DNA from 4 places in the Pseudomonas vanderleydeniana genome. Region 1 is predicted to be linked to each of the others. Evidence: riboswitches for the same ligand, from Rfam matches in the RefSeq annotation. Region 1 holds a riboswitch; each other region holds the start of a gene.
What was found. A riboswitch is a leader RNA that binds a small molecule or an ion and turns the genes downstream of it on or off. The one in region 1 is predicted to bind cobalamin.

Region 1 (3,622 bases):
ATATCCCGCAATACCTCACTGCTGCCCAGGCGCAGTCCCAGGCCAAGACAGGACAGCGGAGCCATGTTCGTGCGGGTCATGACCGTCATGAATGCCTCCTGCGGCTGATCAGGATCAGGGCGAACACCGGGGCGCCGATCAGTGCGGTGACCACGCCGACCGGAATCACCTGCCCCGGAATCAGGATGCGCGAGCAGATGTCAGCCAGCACCAGGAAAAGTGCACCACCCAGCGCACTGGCCGGCAACAGCCGAGCGTGACCGGGCCCCAGCAGCAGGCGCAAGGCATGTGGAATGACCAGCCCGACAAAACCGATGGCTCCCACGATGGACACCATCACCGCCGTCACCAGCGACACGCCAGTGATCAACAGCAACTGGGTGCGCCGCACCGGGATGCCCAGCGAGGCCGCCGAGTCGGCACCAAAGGTAAAGGCATCCAGCGCGCGCCGATGCCACAGGCAGACCAGCAGCCCGGCCAACGCCACCGGGACGGCCAGCCACACCGATGGCCAACGCACGCCGCTGAGATTGCCCAGCAGCCAGAACAGGATGCCGCGGGCCTGCTCGGCGGTGGCCGACTTGGTTACCAGGAAGGCCGTCAGCGCATTGAACAGTTGCGATCCGGCGATACCGGCCAGGATCACCTGGGCATTGTTGCTGCTCGCCCCGGCCGCGCGCGATAGCAGCAGAACCAGGACAAAGGCGCACAAGGCCCCGATGAAGGCGCCGCCGGACAGCGATAACGCTGCGCCACCCAGGCCCAGCAGCCCCACCGCCACCGCTCCGCTGGAGGCGCCCGCCGAAAGGCCGAGCAGGTACGGTTCGGCCAGGGGGTTGCGCAACAGCGCCTGGAGAACCACGCCACAGGTCGCCAGCCCCGCGCCGCAGGCCGCTGCGACCAGGGTGCGGGTCAGGCGGTAGTTCCAGATGATGCCCGCATCGATCGGCTCGACCGGATAACCGGCCTGCCACAGCTGGTTGGCCAGTACCTGGTAGATCAGGCGTGGCGACAGGCTGGTCTCACCGATGGCAATCCCCGCCAGCAAGGCCGCGAACAAGGCGACCAGCGCCAAGAGGCTGTAGGGCAGCAGGCGGCTCTTCACTCTGGCGCCTTACCCGTGGCGATGGCCGTGGACAGGGTTTCCAGCCCGCGGAACAGGCGGATGCCGGCCTGCATGGCATCCGCATCGAGGATCACAATGCGGTTGTTCTTCACCGCATCCATGTTCCTGGCCACCGGATCATTGCGCAGGAATTCGAGTTTCTTGCGGTAGTCGTCCGCCGGGAAGCGACGACGGTCCATCCGGGCGATGATCAGCCAGGTCGGATTGGCCTTGGCCAGGGTTTCCCACCCCACGGTCGGCCACTCCTCATGGGACTCGACGACGTTGCGCACACCCAGGGTCTGCAGCATGAAATCGGCCACGCCCTGGCGACCAGCCACGTAGGGATCGGTCGCCAGGTCGGCACTGGAGAACCAGAACAGCGCACTGGTGCCGGACAGATCCTTGCCGGCCAGCTGCCTCTTCGCCTTGTCCAGGCGGGCCTGCAGGTCGGCATTGAGCGCGACACCACGATCCTGCACGTCGAAAATCGTCGCCAACTGGCTGATGCTCTTGTAGATGCTGTCGACCTTGAACGGCTGCAACCGGGTGCCATCGGCGCCGACCAGGTTGTCCTTGCCTTCGCAGTCCGAAGGCAGCAGATAGGTCGGGATCTTCAGTTCGCTGAATTGCTCACGGGTACCGACCGAGCCCTGCGGCCCGACCATCCATTCGAACTGTACCGCCACCAGTTGCGGCCGCTTGCCCACCACGGCCTCGAAGCTCGGGTCGTTGTCGGCCAGGCGCTCGACCTTGTCGTTCTGCGCCTGGAACTCGGGCAACACGTTGTTGAACCACAGCGAGGTGCCGACCAGCTTGTCACCCAGGCCCAGCGCATAAAGCATTTCGGTGCCGGCCTGGCCGATGGTGACCGCACGCTCGGGCGCCTGGGCGAAGGTCTGCGGCAGGCCACAGTTTTCCACGGTCAGCGGGTACTGGGTGGCAGCGGCCTGGGCCAGGCCGGTGAGGCTGAGGCCGGCGAGCAAGGTGGCGAAGCGAGGCAGCATGGTGGGCGATCTCCTGTCGGGCAGTACACGAAGTGGACGCATGGACAGGCATCGCCACCCTGGCGTGATGCCAGGCGTAGCCCTTTACAGGGGAGATGGCCATCCCGGACACCCCGCCGGTTGGTGAATGTAGGCCGGCAGGTCTCCTGACTGGTGCGTCCTGGCCCGCCTCCGGCCTTCCCGAATCGCAGGGATCCAGTGGCATCGTTGGAGTGGGCTCGGCACCTACAGTTGCGGGGGCAGTTCCGTTTGGTCCGCCATGATCGGCGGCCCGGGATTCCCTATTATTTCCGAGTGGAAACCGGCGGTCGGCATGGTAGAGCATCGGCTCGCAATTGGGAACGCATCAAGAACAGCTCTCATTTTCTGAAAACCCATCTCGGCGCTTTCTGAAACGCCAATTTCTCGACTCGTTCGAGAATAATTGCAGCCATCTAAAGGATTTTTCCTACATATTTCCCGTTGATTCAGCGCTCCTCGACGCCTAATCTTTCCGTGTTGCTGCCAATTCAGCAACCGGGCTTGGACACCCGAATTTGGAAACAAGCGCACATCGCCGCGTTCGCGGTATTCTTGTGCTCGCTTTATGGCGAGCTGTGCGCGGGACACCTGTGATGGGTGTGCCGGGTTCTTGTTTCCCCGGTTGTCCAACCTGCGTACGGTTCGCCACCCTTTCGCTTGGACACGAAAGATGGCGGGCATTCTCAGTTGCTCTGAAACAAGGATTGAGCGATGACCAAGAAAATCACCCCAGACCCACCGCCCTGCCGCACTTCGAGTCCCACTGAAAAGAGCGACTTCCTGCGCAACGCCATGTACAGCGCCCTGGACCAGATCAACTCGGAGCCACCGCCGCCCGAGCCACTCGATGCCTTCGCCACAACTGCCTTCAACATCACCAGCGACTCCGCCGGCAAGCCCGCGCTCTTTGCCATTCAACCCGGCGTCACCGCCAAGGTCGCCTTGGCCCGGGTATCGGACCTGCTCAAAAGCGCCGAATTGAACGCCGACGAAATCGGCCCGCACCTCGACGGCATTGACCGTGAGTTGTTCAGAGGGATGCTGCAATCGCTGGAGTTGTCGCGGGCGATCGTGGACTCGCTGCTGGCAGCGACAGCGTTGCCCGCTTGCACCTGACTAAATGACATACCAGCAGTCGTCTACAGAAGTAGCGACTGGCGCTGACAATGATCGTTCCCACGCTCCGCGTGGGAATGTCTCCGAGGACGCTCAGCGTCCGCCCTGGTGACGCTAAGCGTCACGTGCTGCATTCCCACGCAGAGCGTGGGAACGATCTGATGCGGAGCGTGGGAGCGATCGGAAGTCCGCTGCCCGGTGCTGGGAGCCCACAGCAAGTGCTCGGCGGTGGCGCCCATCGAGAGGTTGCCGGTTTCGGCATAGGCCTGGGAGCGACTGGCGCTGGCTCTGAAAATGACTCGCGGGCGCTAGCTGGAACAACGATCGTTCCCACGCTCCGCGTGGGAATGCCTCCGAGGACGCTCAGCGTCCG
Region 2 (3,622 bases), 280 kb from region 1:
CCGGCTGCTACCGGCGCGCTCGGCGCTGATATTGATGCCGGACCGGGCGCCGCAACTGATCGAGGTCGGCAAATTGTTCCTGCCGTCCGCGTGAGGCCTCAGGCCGTACGGTTTTTCGCCTCGATCCACTGGGCCATGTACTGGGTGCTTTTGTGATGGTGGTGACGCAGCATCGCCCCGGTGAAGTTGTCGCGGCGATGCTGTACCAGCTGCTCTCGGCATTGCTCGATCCGGGCCACCAGCGCCGGGCCGTGCAGGCGTCGATCGTAGCGCGCTGCCAGCAAGGCCTGGCCGGCGGCCTGGGCCCGGTGCCAGGCCGATGAGTCCTGGTAGAGCTGTACGGCGGCCCTGGCCAGGGCCTGGGCGCTGCTTTCCACGGCGCCGGGCCAAGGCAAGTCTCCGTGCATGGCTTCGGCGCCGATCGGCGTGGTGATGCTCGGTGTGCCACAGAGCATGGCATCGACGAGCTTGCCCTTGATGCCCGCGCCAAAGCGCAGGGGGGCCAGGCAGATCCGCGCGGCACTCATGACCTGCAAGGCATCTTCGGCCCAGTTCAGCACGTGGAAGCCCTGGGCCGGGTTGTGCAGTGCGGTGGCCTTGGGGGGCGTGTAGGCGCCGTAGATATGCAACTGCGCGCTGGGCAGTTGCTGGCGAATCATGGGCCAGAGGGTGGTTTTCATCCAGAGCACGGCGTCCCAGTTCGGAGCATGGCGGAAGTTGCCGATACTGAGAAAGTGCGCGCGTTGTTCGAAGGACCGAAAGGCGTCGGGAGCATCGAGCATCAGCGGGCACCAGTGCAGCAGGGCTGGTGGCAGGCAAAACTGCTCGGTCAGCAGGCCAATCTCGACATCGGAGATCATCAGGCTCAGGTCCGAGCGGTAGATCGCCGCGATCTCCCGCTGGGCCAGGTCGGTGGCGCTCATCTGCTGGAAGATCTGCGGCAGCTCGGGGGCAAACAGCTCGCTGAAGTCATCCGGGTCCGGATCGGCCTTCAGGCGCTCCTTGAGCTGTTGCTGGCGGGCATCGCGCAGGCTTTGCAGGTCGGAGGTCTCCAGTACGCGCAGGGCATCGGGGCAGTGTTTCTCGACCCGCCAGCCAAACTGTTCCTCCATCATGAAACGATCGAACAGCACTACATCCGGCTGCAACTGCGTGATGAAACTGTCGAAACTGCTGTTGTTGAGTTCGATGGCCTGCTCGTCGATCCCCAGGCTACGCAGGTCGGCCTTGTGTTCGCCAATGCTGGCGGGGCTGGCGAAGGTAATGTGCCAGCCGGCCTCGAGGAAACTTTCGAGGATCTGCATCATGTGCCCGCCAGCGGCCGAGGAACGGGGTTCGGGCCAGACATAACCGATAACCAGGACGGTGGTGGTGTCGTTGGCACTCATGGGCGGTGATTCCTTGAAACGGGCGGGGTGAAAAAGGCGCGCAATTAAACCACAGCCGCCGCCGAGATTGACCTGCCCCCGCGCACTGCGTAGCCTTGCAGGTTCGAGGTTCTTCGGCATCCGGCCGAAGCTAAGACGGGAACGCGGCAAGCCGCGGCTGCCCCCGCAACTGTGAGCGGTTTGAGCGTCTTGCCTGGCCACTGCCCCCCTGGGGTGGGAAGGCGCAAGACCCGGTGATCCGACCCTGGTCGACACCCGCCGCAAGCCAGGAGACCTGCCTCGTGACAGAATTTCACTTGAACCGGGCGGGGTGATCCGGTGGCGAATCTACCCGCGCCTGTTCCGGGCTGCGGTTTCTCGTCCCGCATGCCCGCTATTTTTGCCAAGGGGCATCCCGATGAAAACACTGGCCAAGCTTCCCGTCACCATCGTCACCGGCTTTCTCGGCTCGGGCAAGACCACCTTGCTGCGCCATATGCTGGACAACGCCCAGGGCCGCCGTATCGCGGTGATCGTCAACGAGTTCGGCGAACTCGGTATCGACGGTGAAATCCTCAAGCAGTGCTCCATCGGTTGCACCGAGGAAGAGGCGGTCGGCCGCGTTTTCGAACTGGCCAACGGCTGCCTGTGCTGCACCGTGCAGGAAGAGTTCTTCCCGGTGATGCGTGAGCTGGTGGCACGGCGCGGCGACCTGGACCATATCCTCATCGAAACCTCTGGCCTGGCACTGCCCAAGCCGCTGGTCCAGGCGTTCCAGTGGCCGGAAATCCGCAGCGCGTGCACCGTCGACGCGGTGATCACCGTGGTCGACAGTCCCGCAGTGGCGGCCGGTACCTTCGCCGCGTTCCCTGACCAGGTGGATGCCCAGCGCAAGCTCGACCCGAACCTGGACCATGAGTCGCCGCTGCACGAACTGTTCGCCGACCAGCTGTCGAGCGCTGACCTGGTCATTCTCAACAAGACCGACCTGATAGCGCCCGAGGACCTGGCCAAGGTGCGCCTGGAAGTGGCTGAAGAGCTGCCACCGGCAGTGAAAGTCATCGAGGCCAGCAGCGGTCGCCTGCCACTCGACGTACTGCTCGGCCTGGGTGCCGGCTCCGAAGAACATATCGACAGCCGTCACAGCCACCACGATCACCACCACGACGGCGATGATCACGACGATCATGACCACGATGCCTTCGATTCGATTTCCATCGACCTGCCGCAAGCCGACGAAAGCCTGCTGCTCGATGCCTTGACGCAACTGGTGGTCAAGCATGGCATCCTGCGGGTCAAGGGGTTCGCGGCGATCCCGAACAAGCCGATGCGCCTGCTGGTCCAGGGGGTCGGGACGCGTTTCGACAAGCACTTCGACCGTGCCTGGGGCGCTGACGAACCCCGTATCACCCGGTTGGTGCTGATCGGCCAGGAGCTGGATGCCGCGCTGCTCGAATCGACCCTGCGCGCCGCACTGACGGCCTGACCCCATGCACCTGCTCAGGACCCAGCCCGGCGGCTTCGTGTCGGATGACAACATTGCCGACCTGGGACAAACCCCCGCCGAACTGGTGATCCTGTGCAGCGGTGACTCCAGCCTGGCATTGCTCGCCGAAGCGGCGCAGCAGCTGCCGGACGACTATCCCAGCCTGCGTCTGGCCAACCCGATGCAGGTCCAGAACCATGCCTCGGTCGACCTCTATGTCGAGCAGGTGCTGCAACAGGCCAAGGTCATCCTGCTGTCGCTGCACGGCGGTATTGGCTATTGGCGCTATGGTATCGAACGCCTGGTGCAATTGGCCGAGCGCGGGGTGAAGCTGATCCTGGTGCCGGGCGATGATCGTCCCGATCCTGAGTTGAGCGCCCTGGGCAACGTCCCGGTCGCCGACGCCGAACGGCTCTGGCACTTCCTGCGCCAGGGCGGCCTGGGCAATGCCTTGCAGTTGTATCGCTGCCTGGCCAGTGGCTGGCTGGGCCGCGATTATTCCTGGCTGGAGCCGCGGGCGTTACCGCGCACGGCGATCTACCACCCGCGACGGGTCGATGCGCAACTGGCTGACTGGCAAGCCGACTGGCAGGCTGGGCAACCGGTAGCGGCGCTGCTGTTCTATCGTTCGCACCTGCAGGCGGCCAATACCGCCTTCGTCGATGTGTTCTGCCAGCGCCTGCAGGCGGCTGGGCTGAACCCTTTGCCGATCGCCGTGGCCAGCCTCAAGGAGCCTGCCTGCCTGGCAGTGGTCGAAGACTGGCTGGAC
Region 3 (3,622 bases), 420 kb from region 1:
GTCGGCACCACCACCACATGGCGCGGCAAGCCCTCACCAAGGCCGGAACTGACCTTGAAGTAATCCTCCGGGACTGCATCCAGGCGAATCAGCCGCCCCTGGGTCGCGACCTGGCCGACAATGCCTTCGTCGGTGAAAATCTCCACCCGCTGCTGCTCCTGCTCGCGGGATAGGCCGTAGGTACCGATACGCCGGAAACCACCATGCTCCTCACGAACATACAGGGCCCCCACGGCACAATCCAGGTATTGGGAGCAGAACTGCAGGATGTTGCGCCCCAGTGGGCCCAACCCCAGTTGCCCCAGCATCTGCGAGCCCAACTCATTCTGTCCGCCACGCAGCCAGGCCTGCTTCTCGAGCCGCTCCGAACTCTTGCGTTGCGACTCGAGGGTTTTCCCATAACTATTTGAAAGATCTAGTAAATTTTTTCTTCCAACATAGGCCAGCAGCGCGCTCAGGCCCAGTACGAAGACCAGGTAGACACCAATGATCCAGATGGTGGTATGCCTGACATCCTCATTGCGAGCCAGGCGCAGTTGCTGCTCGGTGTCGATGGCGTTGGTGTACTCGTTGCGAATCTCGTCGGTCAGGCGCTTGCCCCGGCCAGCCTTGATCGCCTCGCGATAGTCGCCCTTGCTACGCTGCAGATCGATCATCGACTGCGCGTATTCGGTCCAGGCCCCCTGCAGGGCCTCGATACGCCTGAAGCGATCGACCTGCTGCGGATTATCCCCCACCAGCTGCTGCAGGCTACGCAGTTCGGCAATGATCTTCGGCTTGGCGACCTCATAGGGATCGAGGAAATGCTCGTCGCCCGTGATCAGGAACCCGCGCATGCCGGTCTCCAGGTCGACCGACAGCGTCATCGCCTCGTTGACGTTGTTGATCACCCGGTCGGTGTGCTGCACCCACTGGATCACCGAGAGCAGATAGGTGATCAGGGCCACGAAGAAAACGGCACTGAGTACGCCCACCCCCAATGGCAGGCTGATGTTGCGGCTCAAGAGTTTGCGAAAACTGCTCTCATCAACCGAAGACGGTGAATTCATTTCGGGCCCCGGAGGAAGTCTTGAAAATTAAGGAGTTTGCCGTAATTCTGAAAAAAGGATCCATTTTTCTCACAGCGTAGAAGGCATTTTCTCGCCTCGCACTGCACAGCATCAACCAGACCGGCTATCCTGCCACACTTATACAGCCAATGTTTTTTTGTACAAGAAATAGAACTTGTACCGATTCGCCGCTTACCAATACAAGACAAGGGACAGGCAGCCTCCTGTTCCCGCTTTCACTTTTCGGGAAAACCGCCATGTGTGCAGCCAGCTCCACCATCCTCGTCGTCGAAGACGACACCATTGTCCGCATGCTGATTGTCGATGTGCTGGAGGAACTGGAATTCAAGGTACTGGAGGCCGGCAGCAGTGACGAGGCCCTGGAAATCCTCAACGACCCGGCCATGCCGATCGACCTGCTGATGACCGACGTCGGCCTACCCGACATGGATGGCCGCGAACTGGCGAGCACGGCGCGCCAGGCTCGCCCCGAACTGTCGGTTCTGTTCGCTAGCGGCTACGCCGAAAGCATCGAGGTGCCCGCCGGCATGCAGGTGATCGGCAAGCCCTTCTCCATCGACCAGTTAAGGGACAAGATCAAAAGCATAATATAACTTTTTGTTTTTATTGATTTTTTTATTCTAGAATTCACTTTAAGTTCAGCCCACCCCTCATTCATGCCTGCGCATCCATGACGCCTTGACCGCGCTCGGTTCAGTTGACGCACGGACACACGGCATGGTTTCCTAGCCGCCTGTTCTGGGTGCCCTTCACAGGGTGAAACGGGAAACCGGTGCGTCGGCGGATGATGATTCATCACGCCAGGCAAGTCCGGTGCTGCCCCCGCAACGGTAAGCGAGAGAAGCGTCGGATCCACTGTGCCACTCGGCATGGGAAGGTGATGCTGGAAGGTTCAAGCCACGCTCGAACCCCTCGCGAGCCCGGAGACCGGCCCGGAAAAATCGAATGACAAACCTGCGGTGGGCAGGCGCTGTTGAAACCTGCGGACCCGTTCCGACAGGTTTTCTTGCGCTTGGCCGCCCGCTGAAAATCGCAGAGGGAAGCGCCATGTCCATTACTACCGCCAGCCATAGCGGCACGACTACATCGACTCGCACTCAACGCCTGGTTGCCGCCATCGGTGCCAGTGTGCTCGGCGTGCTGCTGGTTTACTTCGCCGGTTTCTCGCATATCGATGCCGTCCACAATGCGGCCCATGACACGCGCCATAGCGCCGCCTTCCCGTGCCATTGAGACAACCGACATGATCCAGCGCATTGCCCGAACCGCCGGTTTCAGCGGACTGCTGGCCGCCCTGCTGCTGACCCTGCTACAGAGCTTCTGGGTCGCGCCACTGATTCTCGAGGCGGAAACCTACGAGAAGGCGCCTGCCAGCGAAGCCCATGAACACACCGATGCCGCCCTGGCCGGCCACAGCCATGAACACGATGCAGAAGCCTGGGAGCCTGAAGATGGCTGGCAGCGCGTGCTGTCGACCACAGGTGGCAACCTGGTAGTTGCCGTCGGCTTCGCCCTGATGCTCGCCGGCCTCTATACCCTGCGCGCACCCAATCGCACGTCCCAGGGACTGCTCTGGGGCCTGGCCGGCTATGCCACCTTCTGCCTGGCGCCCACCCTGGGGCTGCCGCCAGAGCTGCCCGGCACGGCCGCCGCGGACCTGCTGCAACGGCAGATCTGGTGGGCCAGCACCGCAGCGTCCACCGCCGTGGCCATCGCCCTGCTTGTGTTCGGTCGGCATTGGGCACTCAAGTTGCTCGGCGTGGCCATTATCGTGGTTCCTCACGTGATTGGCGCACCACAGCCGGAAGTACATTCGAGCCTTGCGCCGCCCGCACTGGAAGCGCAGTTCAAGATCGCCTCGCAATTGACCAACGCCGTCTTCTGGCTGGCCCTGGGCCTGGTCAGTGCGTGGCTGTTCCGTCGCAAGAACGACGATCAGTACCCGGCATGACAACTCCCGACGCGAAACCGACCTTGGCGGTTGGTTTCGGTTGCCGACAAGGTTGCGAAGCCCCGGTGCTGCTGCAGTTGCTGGAACAATCGCTGCTGGCCCGGCGAATCGACCTGGCCAGCATCGCAGGCCTGGCCAGCATCGACGGGAAACGCCACGAGCCGGGACTGATTGAACTGGCCCGGCACCTGCAACTGCCATTGGTGTTCTTCGAGGCCGCGGCCCTGCAGCCGTATGAGCCTCGCCTGAGCCATCGTTCGAGCCTGGCTTTTGCCCGCACCGGCTGCCACGGCGTGGCCGAAAGTGCCGCGCTGGCCCTGGCCGAACAGCTGGGCCAGGCCCCGGCCAGTCTGCTGATTTCACGCCAAAAGCACCCGCAGGCTACCTTTGCGCTGGCCTGGACCGGGCAAAACCCCTGATAACCCCCTCCTCCTGCATGAGCGCTATTCATGTCGGCCCCAGAATTCGCGTCGCGACCCAGCCAGCAAACCTGGGTGCACTCAACGCGAGGTTCATGGCAAAGCCCGTACAGAGAAACTTATGACCGTCTACTTCATCGGTGCCGGCCCCGGCGACCCGGAACTCATTACCGTCAAGGGTC
Region 4 (3,622 bases), 1.5 Mb from region 1:
GCCTGGGTAAAGCCTCGGGTATCGCTGACGCATACCAGCGCCCTGAGCAGATCCATATCGATATTGATGAATTTCATCACGAGAGGTTTTCAGTGGATGAGAGGTTATCCTTCGCCACTCTTTTCCGATTGTCAGTGCTCGTTTGCCGGCATTCGTGTCGGGATATTCCTTTTCAGGCGCGCGTAGATCCCTGCTGTTTCGTTTGGCCGGAAGACAGGGAGCTGGCGGTGATGGCCAGCAATATGATTGTCATGCCTGATAGCTGGGTGGTCGTGAGCACTTCGTCGAGTAAGGACCAGGACAGCGCTGTAGCAACCACCGGCTGCAAGAGCAGTATCAACGAGCTGAACGAGGCCGCGAGTCTTTTCAGGGCCAGGGTCACTAGCAACTGTCCGAACACCTGACCACACAGTGCCAGGGCCAGCAGCAGCGCCCAAGTCGAGAGCTCATGGGGGAGCGGAGCGCCTGACATGATGAACAGCGGAAATAGCAGCAGGCTGCAGCCGGTCGTGATCAGCAGCATGATCGAGGTCGGCGTGCACTCGTATTGCCTGACTTTCTTGATGCTCACTATATAGGCTGCGTAAAAGAATGCGGCCAGCAGAGCAAGGGCTTCTCCCGCATGATCACGGCTTATGGGTTTTTCTTTGATGCACAGCACGTACAGGCCGGTGATGGCTAGCAACAGGCACAGCAATTCGATTTTCCTGGGTTTGTCGATAATACCGACCGTACCCATCAGTACGACAAAAAACGGTGCGCAATTGGTCAGCAGGCTAGCGATAGCGACATCGGTATATCTGATCGCCAGATGCATCACCGCCAGGTCGGCGCTAAAGAGCACTATTGCCAGCAGGGTCAGACTGTAGAAACGCCCGGTTCTGGGGAGGCGCGACAGTTGTGTGGGTGCCAGTGCACAGAACAGCAACATGAATGGGACTGCCAGCAGGACCCGATAGAACGCCGAAACCTCGGCTTCAAAGGGCAATGTCTTGACGATGACCGGTGCGACACCCAGCAGCGCGGCACCGCCCAGCAGTGACAGGATCGGAACGACTTCAGGCATGGCTGAGTCCTCATGCTGGCGCTCTTGTTTCTTTACTGTCGGGATACGTTATTCCCACGCGGACCATCGCGAGAAATGAGTTTTCCTCGCAGGCCCCATTTCGCCGGTTAATACCCCTGGCCATCGGGTACAGACGGTCGGCTTCAATTGACGCTCCACCCCCAACCCTCTAACCTTCGCGGTTTGTTTCAGGTGCTCTGTGACCTGGCGTCGACAGAGTGAAACAGGGAAGCCGGTGAGCCCTCAGGCAGGTGCGATCCCGGCACTGCCCCCGCAACGGTAAATGAGTCAAGGCTGCGCTTTTCGCCACTGTGCCGATGGCATGGGAAGGTGCGCGGTCCCGCGTTCGCGCCGCTCATGAGTCCGGAGACCGGCCTGATCCATTCCACAGCATCACGGTGGGCGATGCTGGACGGCCTTGGCCGTGCCTCCGTCTGCCCGCCGTTTGCCTTATCCAGCCCCAACGGAGAGCTGCCATGAACGAGTCCCCCGAACGCGACGAACGCCACCTGGCCCGCATGCAGCGCAAGAAGGCGGTGATCGACGAGCGTATCGCCAATGCCCCGAACGAATGCGGCCTGTTGCTGGTGCTGACCGGCAACGGCAAGGGCAAGAGCAGCTCGGCCTTCGGCATGCTCGCCCGGGCCATGGGCCACGGTATGCAGTGCGGCGTGGTGCAGTTCATCAAGGGCCGCAACAGTACCGGCGAGGAGCTGTTTTTCCGCCGCTTCCCCGAGCAGGTGCGTTTCCATGTGATGGGCGAGGGCTTTACCTGGGAGACCCAGGACCGCCAGCGTGACATCGCCGCCGCCGAAGCCGCCTGGGCGGTGTCCCGGGAAATGCTCGCCAATCCGGAGATCGGGCTGGTAGTGCTCGACGAGCTGAACATCGCCCTCAAGCACGGCTATCTGGATCTGGACCAGGTGCTGAGTGACCTGCAGGCCCGTCCGCCGATGCAGCATGTGCTGGTGACCGGTCGTGGCGCCAAGCCGGAGCTGATCGACCTGGCCGATACCGTCACCGAGATGGGCTTGCTCAAGCATGCGTTCCAGGCCGGGATCAAGGCACAGAAAGGCATCGAGCTATGAGTCAGGCGCGTCATTGCCCGGCGGTGCTGATTGCCGCGCCGGCTTCCGGCCAGGGCAAGACCACGGTGACGGCAGCCCTGGCGCGCCTGCACCGTAACCAGGGGCGCACGGTCCGGGTGTTCAAGTGTGGCCCGGACTTCCTCGACCCGATGATTCACGAACGCGCCAGTGGCGCGCCGGTGTACCAGCTCGACCTGTGGATGGTCGGTGCCGAGGAAAGCCGCCGGCTGCTCTGGGAAGCGGCGGGCGAGGCCGACCTGATCCTGATCGAAGGCGTCATGGGGCTGTTCGACGGGACGCCGTCGAGTGCCGACCTGGCGCGGCATTTCGGCGTGCCGGTATTGGCGGTGATCGACGGTACGGCCATGGCCCAGACCTTCGGTGCCCTGGCCCTGGGACTGGCGCGCTACCAGCCGGACCTGCCGTTTGCCGGGGTGCTGGCGAACCGGGTCGGTACCGTGCGCCATGCGCAATTGCTCGAAGGCAGCCTGACCGAAGGCCTGCGCTGGTACGGCGCGCTCTCCCGCGAAACCGGGATCGAGCTGCCGAGCCGCCACCTTGGGCTGGTCCAGGCCAGCGAGCTGAATGACCTCGATCGGCGCCTCGATGTCGCTGCCGAGGCCCTGGGGGCCAGTTGCGAAGTCGCGCTGCCGCCGCCAGTCGAATTTGCGGCACCGCCCTCTGCCAGCGTCGAACCGCTGTTGGCCGGCGTGCGTATCGCCGTCGCCCACGATGAGGCCTTTGCCTTCATCTACGGTGCCAACCTGGATCTGCTGCGGGCGCTGGGCGCCGAGCTGCATTTCTTCTCGCCGATCCACGACAGCGCGTTACCCGAGGTCGACAGCCTGTACCTGCCGGGTGGCTACCCGGAGCTGCACCACCTGGCGCTGGCGCAGAACCAGCCGATGCTGGCGGCGATCCGAGCGCACCACGCCGCGGGCAAGCCGCTGCTCGCCGAATGTGGCGGCATGCTCTACCTGCTCGAAGCGTTGACCGATGTCGACGGCCAGCGCGCCGAACTGCTCGGGCTGCTGGCGGGCGAGGCGGTGATGCAGAAGCGCCTGGCCGCGCTGGCCCTGCAGGCCGTGGAGTTGCCGGAAGGATCGCTGCGCGGCCATACGTATCACCATTCGTTGACCAGCACCGATCTGACGCCGATTGCCCGTGGGCAGAGCCCCAATGGTGGCCGAGGCGCCGAGGCGGTCTATCGTCAGGGGCGTACGACCGCTTCCTATGTGCATTTCTATTTTCCGTCCAATCCCCAGGCAGTTGCTGCGCTGTTGGCGCCGCAACTGCGGGATTGCACGCCTGATCATGCCAGGGCCGGCACTTTCGAAGTGGGCGCAGGCACTGCGTAGAGGCAATGACAGACAAGGTTTTTTCCCTAGAGGAACGCGAGGCCGTCTACCGGGCCATCGCCGAGCGGCGTGACATGCGCCATTTTGCCGGGGGCGCGGTGGCGCCAGAA

Region 2: it holds a riboswitch for cobalamin, as region 1 does, so the genes downstream of both, cobW (cobalamin biosynthesis protein CobW) here and HU752_RS18730 (ABC transporter substrate-binding protein) in region 1, are expected to answer to the same signal.
Region 3: it holds a riboswitch for cobalamin, as region 1 does, so the genes downstream of both, HU752_RS17115 (CbtB domain-containing protein) here and HU752_RS18730 (ABC transporter substrate-binding protein) in region 1, are expected to answer to the same signal.
Region 4: it holds a riboswitch for cobalamin, as region 1 does, so the genes downstream of both, cobO (cob(I)yrinic acid a,c-diamide adenosyltransferase) here and HU752_RS18730 (ABC transporter substrate-binding protein) in region 1, are expected to answer to the same signal.

What each region holds. Positions count from the first base shown of each region.
Region 1 covers NZ_CP077093.1:4,212,893-4,216,514, forward strand. The annotation lists gene HU752_RS18720 (ABC transporter ATP-binding protein) at 1-89, opposite strand, end outside; gene HU752_RS18725 (FecCD family ABC transporter permease) at 86-1,105, opposite strand; gene HU752_RS18730 (ABC transporter substrate-binding protein) at 1,102-2,112, opposite strand; cobalamin riboswitch at 2,232-2,433, opposite strand; gene HU752_RS18735 (DUF6124 family protein) at 2,845-3,249, shown strand.
Region 2 covers NZ_CP077093.1:3,931,107-3,934,728, reverse strand. The annotation lists gene HU752_RS17695 (glycoside hydrolase) at 1-94, shown strand, start outside; gene HU752_RS17690 (glycosyltransferase) at 99-1,388, opposite strand; cobalamin riboswitch at 1,478-1,684, shown strand; gene cobW (cobalamin biosynthesis protein CobW) at 1,786-2,853, shown strand; gene cobN (cobaltochelatase subunit CobN) at 2,858-3,622, shown strand, end outside.
Region 3 covers NZ_CP077093.1:3,795,450-3,799,071, forward strand. The annotation lists gene HU752_RS17105 (response regulator) at 1-1,049, opposite strand, end outside; gene HU752_RS17110 (response regulator) at 1,307-1,663, shown strand; cobalamin riboswitch at 1,794-2,020, shown strand; gene HU752_RS17115 (CbtB domain-containing protein) at 2,118-2,303, shown strand; gene HU752_RS17120 (CbtA family protein) at 2,314-3,021, shown strand; gene HU752_RS17125 (cobalamin biosynthesis protein) at 3,018-3,440, shown strand; gene cobM (precorrin-4 C(11)-methyltransferase) at 3,562-3,622, shown strand, end outside.
Region 4 covers NZ_CP077093.1:5,721,820-5,725,441, reverse strand. The annotation lists gene HU752_RS25680 (LysR family transcriptional regulator) at 1-77, opposite strand, end outside; gene HU752_RS25675 (DMT family transporter) at 173-1,066, opposite strand; cobalamin riboswitch at 1,240-1,459, shown strand; gene cobO (cob(I)yrinic acid a,c-diamide adenosyltransferase) at 1,543-2,154, shown strand; gene HU752_RS25665 (cobyrinic acid a,c-diamide synthase CobB) at 2,151-3,512, shown strand; gene bluB (5,6-dimethylbenzimidazole synthase) at 3,518-3,622, shown strand, end outside.